One region of the Streptomyces sp. NPDC025638 genome, then DNA from elsewhere that is predicted to be linked to it. Evidence: riboswitches for the same ligand, from Rfam matches in the RefSeq annotation. Region 1 holds a riboswitch; the other holds the start of a gene.
What was found. Region 1 has a riboswitch for cyclic di-AMP ahead of ACZ4EG_RS30565 (transglycosylase family protein). Riboswitches for the same ligand answer to the same signal wherever they lie in the genome.
Positions count from the first base shown of each region.

Region 2: another riboswitch for cyclic di-AMP. It lies ahead of ACZ4EG_RS17055 (M23 family metallopeptidase); the one in region 1 lies ahead of ACZ4EG_RS30565 (transglycosylase family protein).

Region 1 covers NZ_JBVHLX010000013.1:89,876-95,546, reverse strand. Annotated here, with positions in the region: gene ACZ4EG_RS30575 (cytochrome P450 family protein) at 2-1,282, shown strand; gene ACZ4EG_RS30570 (transglycosylase family protein) at 1,464-2,438, shown strand; cyclic di-AMP (ydaO/yuaA leader) riboswitch at 2,622-2,790, shown strand; gene ACZ4EG_RS30565 (transglycosylase family protein) at 2,795-3,457, shown strand; gene eno (phosphopyruvate hydratase) at 3,737-5,044, shown strand; gene ACZ4EG_RS30555 (FtsB family cell division protein) at 5,143-5,619, shown strand.
Region 2 covers NZ_JBVHLX010000006.1:20,038-25,708, forward strand. Annotated here, with positions in the region: gene ACZ4EG_RS17045 (PrsW family intramembrane metalloprotease) at 1-1,042, shown strand, start outside; gene ACZ4EG_RS17050 (aldo/keto reductase) at 1,070-2,014, opposite strand; gene ACZ4EG_RS17055 (M23 family metallopeptidase) at 2,142-3,179, opposite strand; cyclic di-AMP (ydaO/yuaA leader) riboswitch at 3,189-3,346, opposite strand; tRNA gene ACZ4EG_RS17060 (tRNA-Met) at 3,646-3,719, opposite strand; gene ACZ4EG_RS17065 (dihydrofolate reductase family protein) at 3,769-4,905, opposite strand; gene ACZ4EG_RS17070 (MarR family winged helix-turn-helix transcriptional regulator) at 4,991-5,506, shown strand; gene ACZ4EG_RS17075 (GTP cyclohydrolase II) at 5,613-5,671, shown strand, end outside.

The DNA.
Region 1 (5,671 bases):
AGTGACCAACCAGCCCCACCCCCCGAACCCCACCCCCGCCGCCCCCGACCTGTTCAGCTGGGAGTTCGCCAGTAACCCCTACCCGGCCTACGCCTGGCTCCGCGAGCACGCCCCCGTGCACCGGACGAAACTCCCGAGCGGTGTCGAGGCCTGGCTGGTCACCCGGTACGCCGATGCCAAGCAGGCGCTGGCCGACCAGCGGCTGTCGAAGAACCCCGCGCATCACGACGAGCCCGCGCACGCCAAGGGCAAGACCGGTATCCCCGGTGAGCGCAAGGCGGAGCTGATGACGCATCTGCTCAACATCGACCCGCCGGACCACACCCGGCTGCGCCGGCTGGTCAGCAAGGCGTTCACACCCCGCCGGGTCGCCGAATTCGGCTCGCGCGTACAGGAACTGACAGACCGGCTCATCGACGGGTTCGCGGCCGAGGGGTCCGCCGACCTCATCCACGAGTTCGCCTTTCCGCTCCCCATCTACGCCATCTGCGACCTGCTCGGCGTTCCGCGCGAGGACCAGGACGACTTTCGGGACTGGGCGGGGATGATGATTCGGCACGGGGGAGGGCCGCGGGGCGGGGTCGCGCGGTCGGTCAAGAAGATGCGGGGCTATCTCGCCGAGCTCATCCACAGGAAGCGCGAGGCCCTGCCCGACAGCCCCGCTCCCGGCGAGGACCTCATCTCCGGGCTCATCCGCGCCTCGGACCACGGCGAGCACCTCACCGAGAACGAGGCCGCCGCGATGGCCTTCATCCTGCTGTTCGCCGGGTTCGAGACGACCGTCAACCTCATCGGCAACGGCACCTACGCCCTGCTCACCCATCCCGAGCAACGGCACCGTCTGCAGGCGTCCCTCGCCCGCCGGGAACGGGACCTCCTGGAGACCGGTGTCGAGGAACTCCTGCGCTACGACGGCCCGGTCGAACTGGCCACCTGGCGGTTCGCCACCGAGCCGCTCACCATCGGCGGGCAGGACATCGCACCCGGCGACCCCGTCCTGGTGGTGCTCGCCGCCGCCGACCGGGACCCGGAGCGGTTCGCCGACCCGGACGTCCTCGATCTCGGCCGACGTGACAACCAACACCTTGGATACGGCCACGGCATCCACTACTGCCTGGGTGCCCCGCTCGCCCGGCTGGAGGGCCAGACCGCGCTCGCCACCCTTCTCACCCGCCTCCCGGACCTCCGACTCGCGGTGGATCCGGCCGATTTGCGGTGGCGTGGCGGGCTCATCATGCGTGGACTGCGCACTTTGCCCGTGGAGTTCACGCCCGTCCGGTAAGTGAGGGAAGCGCGGCCTGTCGCGCCCCAAACCTGATGAATGCTCAACTCTGTGATCTTCACGTGATCTACGCGGCATTAACTTGTGACAAGTGATCGTCAGTGGATACGTTTACCGGGCAGCGCGGTACGTCGGCTTTCTGTGCCGCGCCGGTTATCGCTGTCGCACGAAAGGCTTCCGCATGCTCTCCGGGAACGGTCGTCACCGTCGCCCCCGTCAGGCTCCGGCCCTCCTCGTCGCGGCCGGAGTGACCGGCTCCGCCATCGCCATCCCGCTCCTGGGGGCCGCGAGCGCCAACGCGGCCGACGGCACCACATGGGACAAGGTGGCCGAGTGCGAGAGCGGCGGCTCCTGGAGCGCCGACTCCGGCAACGGCTACTACGGCGGTCTGCAGATGTCGCAGGACGACTGGGACAAGTACGGCGGCCTCGCGTACGCCTCCAGCCCGGACGAGGCCAGCCGTTCGCAGCAGATAGCCGTCGCGGAGAAGGTTCTCGCCGACCAGGGCACCAAGCCCTGGGCCACCTGTGCCCTGCTCTCCGGGCTCACCGCGAGCTCCGGGTCGGTCGATGTCGACACCGGCGTCTCGGCATCCGATTCGCCCGGCTCATCCGATTATTCGGACTCCTCTGATTCATCCGACTCATCCGATTCACGCTCGAAGTCGGACTCCTCGGGGAAGGCTTCCCCCTCGGCGAACGCCGACGAGGGGAACGGGGCGAAGGGCAAGAGCGAGGGCAAGGGCGAAGATTCCGCCAAGTCGGACAAGTCGGAATCCGAAGGCTCGGGTAACTCGCAGGGGAGTGGTGGCGCGCCCACGGAAGTCCCTAAAACGGACGATTCCGACAACTCGTGGCAAAGCGGGGGGTCTTGGAGTCTGGTCGACACCGGCGCGATCGGGGGCGGCCGTCACCGCGGGGGTAATGCGGACGAAAACGCAGCAAACGGGCAGGGCTCGGCCTCGGTGGGTCGTCACGCCTCGCGCACCTACACGGTTCGCGACGGCGACACTCTCGCATCCATCGCCGACTCCCTTGACGTCGACGGCGGATGGCGTGCGCTCTATGCCGCAAACAAGGCCGCCATCGGCACCGACCCGAACGACATCACCCCCGGTCAGACCCTGGACGTCGCTACCGAAATCGGCGAAAAGTAGCGGGAGTTGACGTCCCACTTTCACGCCCAATGTCCGGTTTGGTGAAAGTGTGGGATGAGTCTCAGAAGCCCTGATCGTCTTTGGAATTCCCCGGATCGCGTGTCTACGGTCGAGTCCGCTCGTCACCACGAGCCCCGGCTGTCGCAACGCCGAGTCCTGCCAGCGGCCGCACGGGAACAGTCGTCGCGTCACGCGCCGTAGGCAGGAGCGGGGGACCCAAGGTAAGTGCCGCGCCGGACAGTTGAGCCGGAGCGGCTAGGGGTGGAGCCACGCCTCCCAGCGGAGGTGTGGCCGGGCAACTCAACCGGCCCGAACCCGACAGCTCACCTCGCAGGCGTCGGTGAGGGGATCCATCCATGCTGTTTTCCGCCCAGGGCAAGCACCGTCGTCCCTCGAAGGCCAGGGCCACCCGTGCCATCGCGCTCGCCGGTGTCGCCTGCGCCGCCGTCGTCGCCCCGCTGATGGCCTCCGGCGCCGCCTCGGCCGCCACCGCCTCCGAGTGGGACGCCGTAGCCAAGTGCGAGTCCGGCGGCAACTGGTCCATCAACACCGGCAACGGCTACTACGGCGGTCTGCAGTTCTCCGCCTCGACGTGGTCCGCGTACGGCGGCGCGAAGTACGCCGGCACCGCCGACAAGGCCACCAAGGCGCAGCAGATAGAGATCGCCGAGAAGGTCCTCGCCGCCCAGGGCGAGGGCGCCTGGCCGGTCTGCGGCACGGGCCTGTCCAGCACCCCCTACGGCGGCGCCGCGGCGAGCACCGCCCCCCGGGCGACCGAGAAGCCGGCCGCCTCCCGCTCCGCCGAGCGCCCGGCCGCGGCCAAGACCGTCACCACCCCGACCGGCAAGAAGGTCAAGAAGGGCGACGGCGAGTACAAGGTCGTCAAGGGCGACACCCTCGGCTCGATCGCCCAGAAGCACAAGGTCAAGGGCGGCTGGCAGAAGCTGTTCAAGCTGAACAAGAACATCGTCCAGGACGCGGACCTCATCTACCCGGGCCAGCAGCTCCACCTGAAGTGATGCGCGGCCGGTAGCCCGGCTGCAAGAACCGCAGCCGCCCCCGTCCCCACGGTCTCCCCGCCCCGGTGCGTATTCCCCCGTACGCGCCGGGGCGGGGCTTGTTCATGGGGCGCTGTGTTCGAGCCGTTCTCCACCCCGCCTTTGTTTCGAGCCGGAACAATGGGTACGGTCGGACCCTGTCCACGGGACGGTCGGTCGGTGGCCGATGCCCCCGGGACGGTTAGGCTCTAGTCGCAAGGCACCCAGCCCCGCACTTCCAGCGTCACATCCATGAAGGAGATGCTCGTGCCGTCCATCGACGTCGTCGTAGCCCGGGAAATCCTGGACTCCCGAGGCAACCCCACGGTCGAGGTCGAGGTCGGCCTCGACGACGGCAGCACGGGTCGTGCCGCCGTTCCGTCCGGCGCCTCCACCGGCGCCTTCGAGGCCATCGAGCTCCGCGACGGCGACCCGAACCGCTACCTGGGCAAGGGCGTCGAGAAGGCCGTTCTCGCCGTGATCGAGCAGATCGGCCCGGAGCTGGTCGGCTACGACGCCACCGAGCAGCGCCTGATCGACCAGGCGATGTTCGACCTGGACGCCACCGACAACAAGGGCTCGCTCGGCGCCAACGCCATCCTCGGCGTCTCCCTCGCCGTCGCCCACGCCGCCTCCGAGGCCAGCGACCTCCCCCTCTTCCGCTACCTGGGCGGCCCGAACGCGCACCTGCTGCCGGTGCCGATGATGAACATCCTGAACGGCGGCTCGCACGCCGACTCCAACGTGGACATCCAGGAGTTCATGATCGCCCCGATCGGCGCGGAGTCCTTCTCCGAGGCGCTGCGCTGGGGCGCCGAGGTCTACCACACCCTGAAGAAGGTCCTGAAGAGCAAGGGCCTGGCCACCGGCCTGGGCGACGAGGGCGGCTTCGCCCCGAACCTCGGCTCCAACCGTGAGGCCCTCGACCTCATCCTGGAGGCCATCAAGCAGGCCGGGTACGTCCCCGGTGAGCAGATCGCGCTCGCGCTCGACGTCGCCGCGTCCGAGTTCTACAAGGACGGCAAGTACGAGTTCGAGGGCAAGTCCCGCTCGGCCGCCGAGATGACGGAGTACTACGAGGAGCTCGTGGCGGCCTACCCGCTCGTCTCCATCGAGGACCCGCTGTTCGAGGACGACTGGGCCGGCTGGAAGGTCCTGACCGACAAGCTCGGCGACAAGGTCCAGATCGTCGGCGACGACCTGTTCGTCACCAACCCGGAGCGCCTGGCCCGCGGCATCGAGGAGGGCACCGCCAACGCCCTGCTCGTGAAGGTGAACCAGATCGGTTCGCTGACCGAGACCCTGGACGCCGTCGAGATGGCCCAGCGCAACGGCTTCAAGTGCATGATGTCCCACCGCTCCGGCGAGACCGAGGACGTCACCATCGCCGACCTGGCCGTCGCCACCAACTGCGGCCAGATCAAGACCGGCGCCCCGGCCCGCTCCGAGCGCGTCGCCAAGTACAACCAGCTGCTGCGCATCGAGGAGATCCTCGACGACGCGGCGGTGTACGCCGGCCGCAGCGCCTTCCCGCGCTTCCGGGGCGGCGTGGAGATCTCCAAGGGCTGAGCCCGGTAAGGGCAAGGCTTAGCCAGTCGTACGTACGTCCCCGTACCCGGTCCCGTACCGTGTCCGGGGACGTACGCACGTATGAGGGAGGCGGGGACATGGCCGCGAAGGACCGGGACCGGTTCTCCACCGCGACCAGACTGCGACTGCTCGGCGAGCAGACGGCGGCCCGGGTCTACCGCTCCCAGACCAAGCGGCAGGCCCGCCGGTCCCGGCTCACCGGCCGGGCCGCGTTGCTCGCCCTGGTGCTGTGCACGATGGTGGTGGCCCTGGCCTATCCGATGCGGCAGTACGTCTCCCAGCGCGCCGAGATCGCCAATCTGGAGCGGCAGCGGCAGCGGGCCCAGGAACGGGTCGAGCAACTGCGCGACCTCAAGGCGCGCTGGCAGGACGACTCCTTCGCCGAGCAGCAGATCCGCCGGCGGCTGCACTACGTGATGCCGGGGGAGACCGGTTACGTCGTGATCGACCCCGGTGCGGCCAAGCAGGCGCACGCTTATCTGGGGGCGGCCGACCGCCCCTGGTACGCCAACGTCTGGGACGGGGTCGACAAGTCCGACGCCTTCGACCAGTGAAGCCGGCGGCGCCCGGACGACGCCGGCCAGTGAACCGACAGCCAGAGAAAGA
Region 2 (5,671 bases), on a different contig from region 1:
CGCCTGCGCGGCGGCGCTGATCGCCATCGTGGCCAACAGCTTCGCGACGCGCTGGATAGCCACGGCCACCGCCGATCCGTCCAGCGCCGACACCCTCGGCGCCACCGTCATAGCGCCCATCGTGGAGGAGTCCTCCAAAGCGGCGGCCGTGCTCCTCGTCTTCCTGTTCCGCAGACGGGACTTCACCGGGATCGTGGACGGCGTGGTGATAGCGGGGGTCACCGCCACCGGCTTCGCCTTCACCGAGAACATCCTCTATCTCGGTACCGCCTTCGGCACCGACCAGATCACCGGCGACCGCGGCATCGCCTCCGTCACGGCCGCGACGTTCTTCGTGCGCGTCGTCATGTCCCCGTTCGCGCACCCCCTCTTCACCGTCCTCACCGGCATCGGCTTCGGCATCGCCGCGCTCTCCGCCGAGCGGCAGCATGTGCGGCGGGTACTGGTACCGCTCGGCGGGCTGCTGCTCGCGATGAGCATGCATGCGTTCTGGAACGGCTCCTCGACCTTCGGCCCGTACGGCTTCTTCGCCGTGTACGGGGCGTTCATGGTGCCCGCGTTCGGGCTGCTGACCTGGCTGGCGATCTGGACGCGGCAGCGCGAGCTGCGGACCGTGCGGGAGGAGCTGCCGGTGTATGTCTTCGCCGGGTGGCTGGGCCCCGCCGAGCCGTTCGTGCTGGGCTCGATGCGGGCGCGGCAGATGGCCCGTGACTACGCCGGCCACCACCTGGGCAAGCAGGCGGCGCGCGCCGTGGGGCAGTACGAGGCGGACGCGACGGCGCTGGCGTTCCTGCGCCACCGCGGGCGCCGGGGCCGCGCGGGGGCCGACTACGTCGTACGGGAGCGGGAGTTGCTGGCCGAGCTGTGGAAGCGGCGCCAGGTGGCCCGTCCGGCGATGGAGTACGCGGCCCGGATGTCCGCGCCGCCCCGTCCGGTGTACGGGCCGCAGATGCCGTACGGAATGCCGGCGCCGTACGGAATGCCCGTGCCGTACGGGTACCCGGCGGCGCCGTATCCCGCGTACAACCCCTATCGGCCTTAGGCCGCCGCGGACAGGCGTGGCACGCCGTTACGCCGACGCCTCCGTCAGCCGCGCCAGTTCCTTCTCCGACAGCCGCAGTTCGGCCACCGCCAGCAGCGCCGGGAGCTGTTCCACCGTGCGTGCCGAGGCGATCGGTGCCGTCACCGTCGGCCGGGCCGCCAGCCAGGCGAGGGCCACCGTGGGGACGGGGGCCTCGTGGGCGGCGGCGATCTCGTCCAGGGCGGTCAGCACCCGTCGGCCGCGCTCGGTGTCGAGGTGCTTGGCCGCGCCCTTGGCACGCGCGCTGTCCACCGTCGTACCGGGCCGGTACTTGCCCGTGAGGAAACCGGCGGCCAGGGAGAAGTAGGGGACGGCCGCGAGGCCGTTGCGGATGACGACGTCCTGCAAAGCACCCTCGTAGGTGTCGCGGGACACGAGGTTGTAGTGGGGCTGGAGCGCCACGTACCGGGCCAGGCCCTCGCGGTCGGAGAAGTCGAGGGACGCCTGGAGGCGTTCCGCGGTGATGTTGGAGGCGGCGATGTGCCGCACCTTGCCCGCCTTCACCAGCTCGTCCAGCGCGCCGACGATCTCCTCGACCGGCACTTCCGGCTTGTCGAAGTGGGGGTAGTAGAGATCGATGTAATCGGTGTCCAGGCGCCGCAGGGAGGCATCGGCGGCGGCCTTGATGTTGGCGGCGGTCAGGCCCGGGAAGTCGGGGTGCTGGCTGACCTTGGTCGCGATCACCACGTCGGACCGGTTGCCGCGGGCCTTGACCCACTTGCCGATGATCGTCTCGGACTCGCCGCCCTGGTGGCCCTCGATCCACGCGGAGTAGGAGTCGGCGGTGTCGACGAAATTGCCGCCGGCGGCCGTGTAGGCGTCCAGGACGGCGAAGGAGGAGGTCTCGTCGGCGGTCCAGCCGAAGACGTTGCCGCCGAGGGTGAGCGGGAAGACCTCCAGGTCGGAGGAGCCGAGCTTACGAAGAGAAGTCATGATCTATGACAACGGTCACACCGGATCGAAAGATTCCGGATACGCCCGCAAAGATCCCGCAAACACCTGACCGGCGGTCCTGACGTCGGGGGGTGCCGTCAGGACCGCCGGCGGTCGACAGGGTGGGTCAGGGGTTGAGGCCCTTGCCCCGCAGCCAGGTCATCGGGTCGATCCCGGTGGCCTGGCCGCCCGGGTGGACCTCCAGGTGCAGATGCGGGCCCGTGACGTTGCCGGTGGCGCCGACGCGGCCGATGACGTCGCCGGTGCTGACCTTCTGCCCGGCGGAGACGCTGATCGAGGACTGGTGGCAGAACCACAGCTCGGTGCCGTCGTCGAGGGTGAGGATCGTGCGGTAGCCGTAGGAGCCGGCCCAGCCCGCCTCGGTGATCGTGCCGCTGTGGATGGCCTTGATGAGCGTGCCCGTGGGCGCGGCGAAGTCGAGGCCGGTGTGGTAGCCGGAGGACCACATGGCGCCGGCCTGACCGAAGGTCGAGGTGATCGTGTACGAGGAGGTCGGCAGCGTGTACTGCTTGGCCAGCGCGGCCAGGCGTGCGGCCTCGGCCTTCCTCTTGGCCGCGGCCTCCGCACTCGCCTTGGCGGCGGCGGCCTTGGCGGCGGCCTCCTTCTCGGCCTTGGCGGCCGCGGCGGCGACCTGCTTGTCCGCAGCGGCCACGGCAGCGGCGGCGGCCTTGGTGTCGACCTGGCCCTGCTGCTTCTCGGCCTGGGCCATGATGCGGTTGCGCAGCGCCTCACCGGCGTCGGAGGCACCCTGGGCGCTGTCGGCGGAGGTCATGCCGACGCTGCTGAGCGCGGTCGCGGAGCCCTTGGGGGCGTCGTCCGGGGTGCTGTCGCCCAGCAGGGAGCCGACGGAGGGCAGGTCGGGCATGGAGATGGACACCGGCGGCTTTCCGGTGTTGGCGCTGGCCATGCCGCCCGCGCCGACGGCGGCTATGACGCCGACGCCCAGGACCGTGGAGCTGCGGGCGAGTCCGCCGCCGCGCTGCTTGGCGACGCGATGCCGGCCGCGTACCGGGCTGAGGGACTCCTCGGTGGGGTTCCACTCCTCCCACGGGCCCTCGTCGGTGCGGTAGCTGCCGTAGCCGAAGGTCTCGGTGTGCTCGCTCGGCACGAATGGGGCTGTGGGGGCAGGCCGGTTGGACGCCACGCGGGCGTACTCCTTTCCTTCCGTCGCCTACCGGGTTAGCTGACGGGTTCGGAGCAGGAAGGTCTCCTACGCGCGTATACCGGCCGTGCCTCCACGGCGGCATCCGCGTGATTCACCCCAAGGTGGTGGTTCCCCGGTTCCCTTGCGAGATTCGGCGCGTGCGCACGGAGCCGACTCTTGTGACGGCTGGGACGACCGCGCTGCGTTATCGAACGTTAATAGACCCGACTGTCAGATTCCAAGCCGTTCTGCTTGATCATTAACGTTTTTACGGCGGGACTTACACGCCACGACCGGTGGAAATCGGGCGAGTTGACCGCAGTACATGAGTCACAACGTTTTTGATGGTGACTCAGATGTTATGCGGAGGGCTTTCGTCCGATCACTCTTCGTGATATTCGCCTGGTCTTCGCCAAAACACTCAGGGCCGGAATCCATGAACTGGATTCCGGCCCTGAGCCTTGAGTAGCGGGGACAGGATTTGAACCTGCGACCTCTGGGTTATGAGCCCAGCGAGCTACCGAGCTGCTCCACCCCGCGTCGGTGTGCCTTAAGCATACGCCATGCTCAGGGGTGCAAGCGCACGGGTTTATCCGCGGGCCGACAGATGGCGGTTCGGCGCCTTGGCCAGGTCCTCGTACTCGGGCAGCAGGACGACGTCCACGCCCTCGCCCCTCAGCAGCCCGGTCCCGTCGGCGCCCGGCACGAACGTGTCCGGCTCCCGCCAGGCCGCGACCACCCGTCGTACCCCGGCGTCCAGGATCAGCCGCGCACAGGGAGCGGGCCGCGACGCCCGGCGGGCGCAGGGCTCCAGGCTGCTGTAGACCGTGGCGGCGGCCAGCCTCGGGTCGGCCGGGTCGACCTTGGCCAGCGCCGCTTCCTCGGCGTGCACGACGGGGTCGTCGCCCTCCCGCGAGTGCCCCCGGGCCAGCTCGGTGCCGTCGGCGGCCACCACGACCGCGCCCACGCTGAAGGCGGTCTCCGAGGGCGGGCACAGCGCCGCGAGGTCGCAGGCGATCCGCATCCAGTGCCGGTCCGCCGCGGCGACCGACCGCCCGGTGCCGGGTGCCGTCGGCTCGTACCGCATCAGTACGACGTCCTCGATGCGACGCGTCTCCACGAGCCGGAGCCGCCCGCCCTGGTAGCCCCCGGGGCCGAACAGCCGGGGCGCCGCCGGATCGCCCACCAGGAGCGGGGCGAGGACCAGCTGGAGTTCGTCGGCGAGGCCCTGGCGGAGCAACTGGGTGTGGATGGTGCCGCCGCCCTCGACCATCAGCCGGCGCACCCCGCGCTCCTCGTACAGGTGCGTGAGCAGCGCCGGCCAGTCGAGGTCGGGGCCGAGCGGGACGACATCGGCCGCGAGGCCCAGTCCGCGGACGCGCTCGGCGCCCTTCTCCGTCGTATAGAGGACCTTCTCGCCGCCCGTGTGCCAGAACTTCGCGTCCGGGTCCAGCTCGCCGGAGCCGCTGACGGTGACCTTGAGGGGGTACTCGGGCCGGCCCGCGGCCACGCGCGCGGCGCGCCGCTCGGGCGAGTTGACCAGGAGCCGCGGGTTGTCGGCGCGGATCGTGCCGGCGCCGACCAGGATCGCGTCGACCGACGCCCGCACCTCGTCGACCCGGTCGAAGTCGGCCGGGCTGGACAGGAGCAGCCGCTCGGGGCCGGTGTCGTCCAGACAGCCGTCGAGGGAGACGGCTGCGGACAACAGGACGTACGGGTACGGCATCGGCGCGCTCTCCCTGACGAGGTCTGATGTACTGCGACTGACGTGCGGGCTTGGTTCAAGTTTGAAACAAACTTACACTGGCGGTATGACGACCCGCTGGCTCACCCCCGAGGAGCAGCGCGCCTGGCGCGCGTACATCGCCGGCAGTCTGCTCCTGGAGGACGCGATCGACCGGCAGCTCCAGCAGGACACCGGCATGCCGCACCTGTACTACTCCATCCTGGCCAACCTCTCCGAGGCGCCGGAGCACAGTCTGCGCATGACCGACCTCGCCGAGAAGTCGAAGATCACCCGGAGCCGGCTGACCTACGCCGTGACCCGGCTGGAGAAGGACGGCCTGGTACGGCGTGAGGGCTGCCCCTCCGACAAGCGGGGCAGCATCGCCGTCCTGACCGACGAGGGCAGGGCCGTGCTGGAGCGTGCGGCGCCGGGTCATGTGGCGACCGTACGCGCTTCCCTCTTCGATCACCTCGGCCCGGAGCAGGTACGGCAGCTGGAGGAGATCTTCGGCGGGATCGCCGAGGCGCTCCAGGGCGAGGACGCGCGGTGCGCACCGGACGACGTGCCATGGCGCCGCCGGTCGCCGAAGTCCTGCTCGTGACGCCCGCGACAGACTCCGCAAATCCGTTGCTTCAAATTTAAAGCATGGGGTAGGGTTCCCGGGCAACTGCTTCAAAACTGAAACTCCTGAACCCCGGAGAACCCGCATGCCCGACACCCCAGCCGCCACACCGCGCGCCCGCGTCCGGGTACCGCTGCGCTTCCA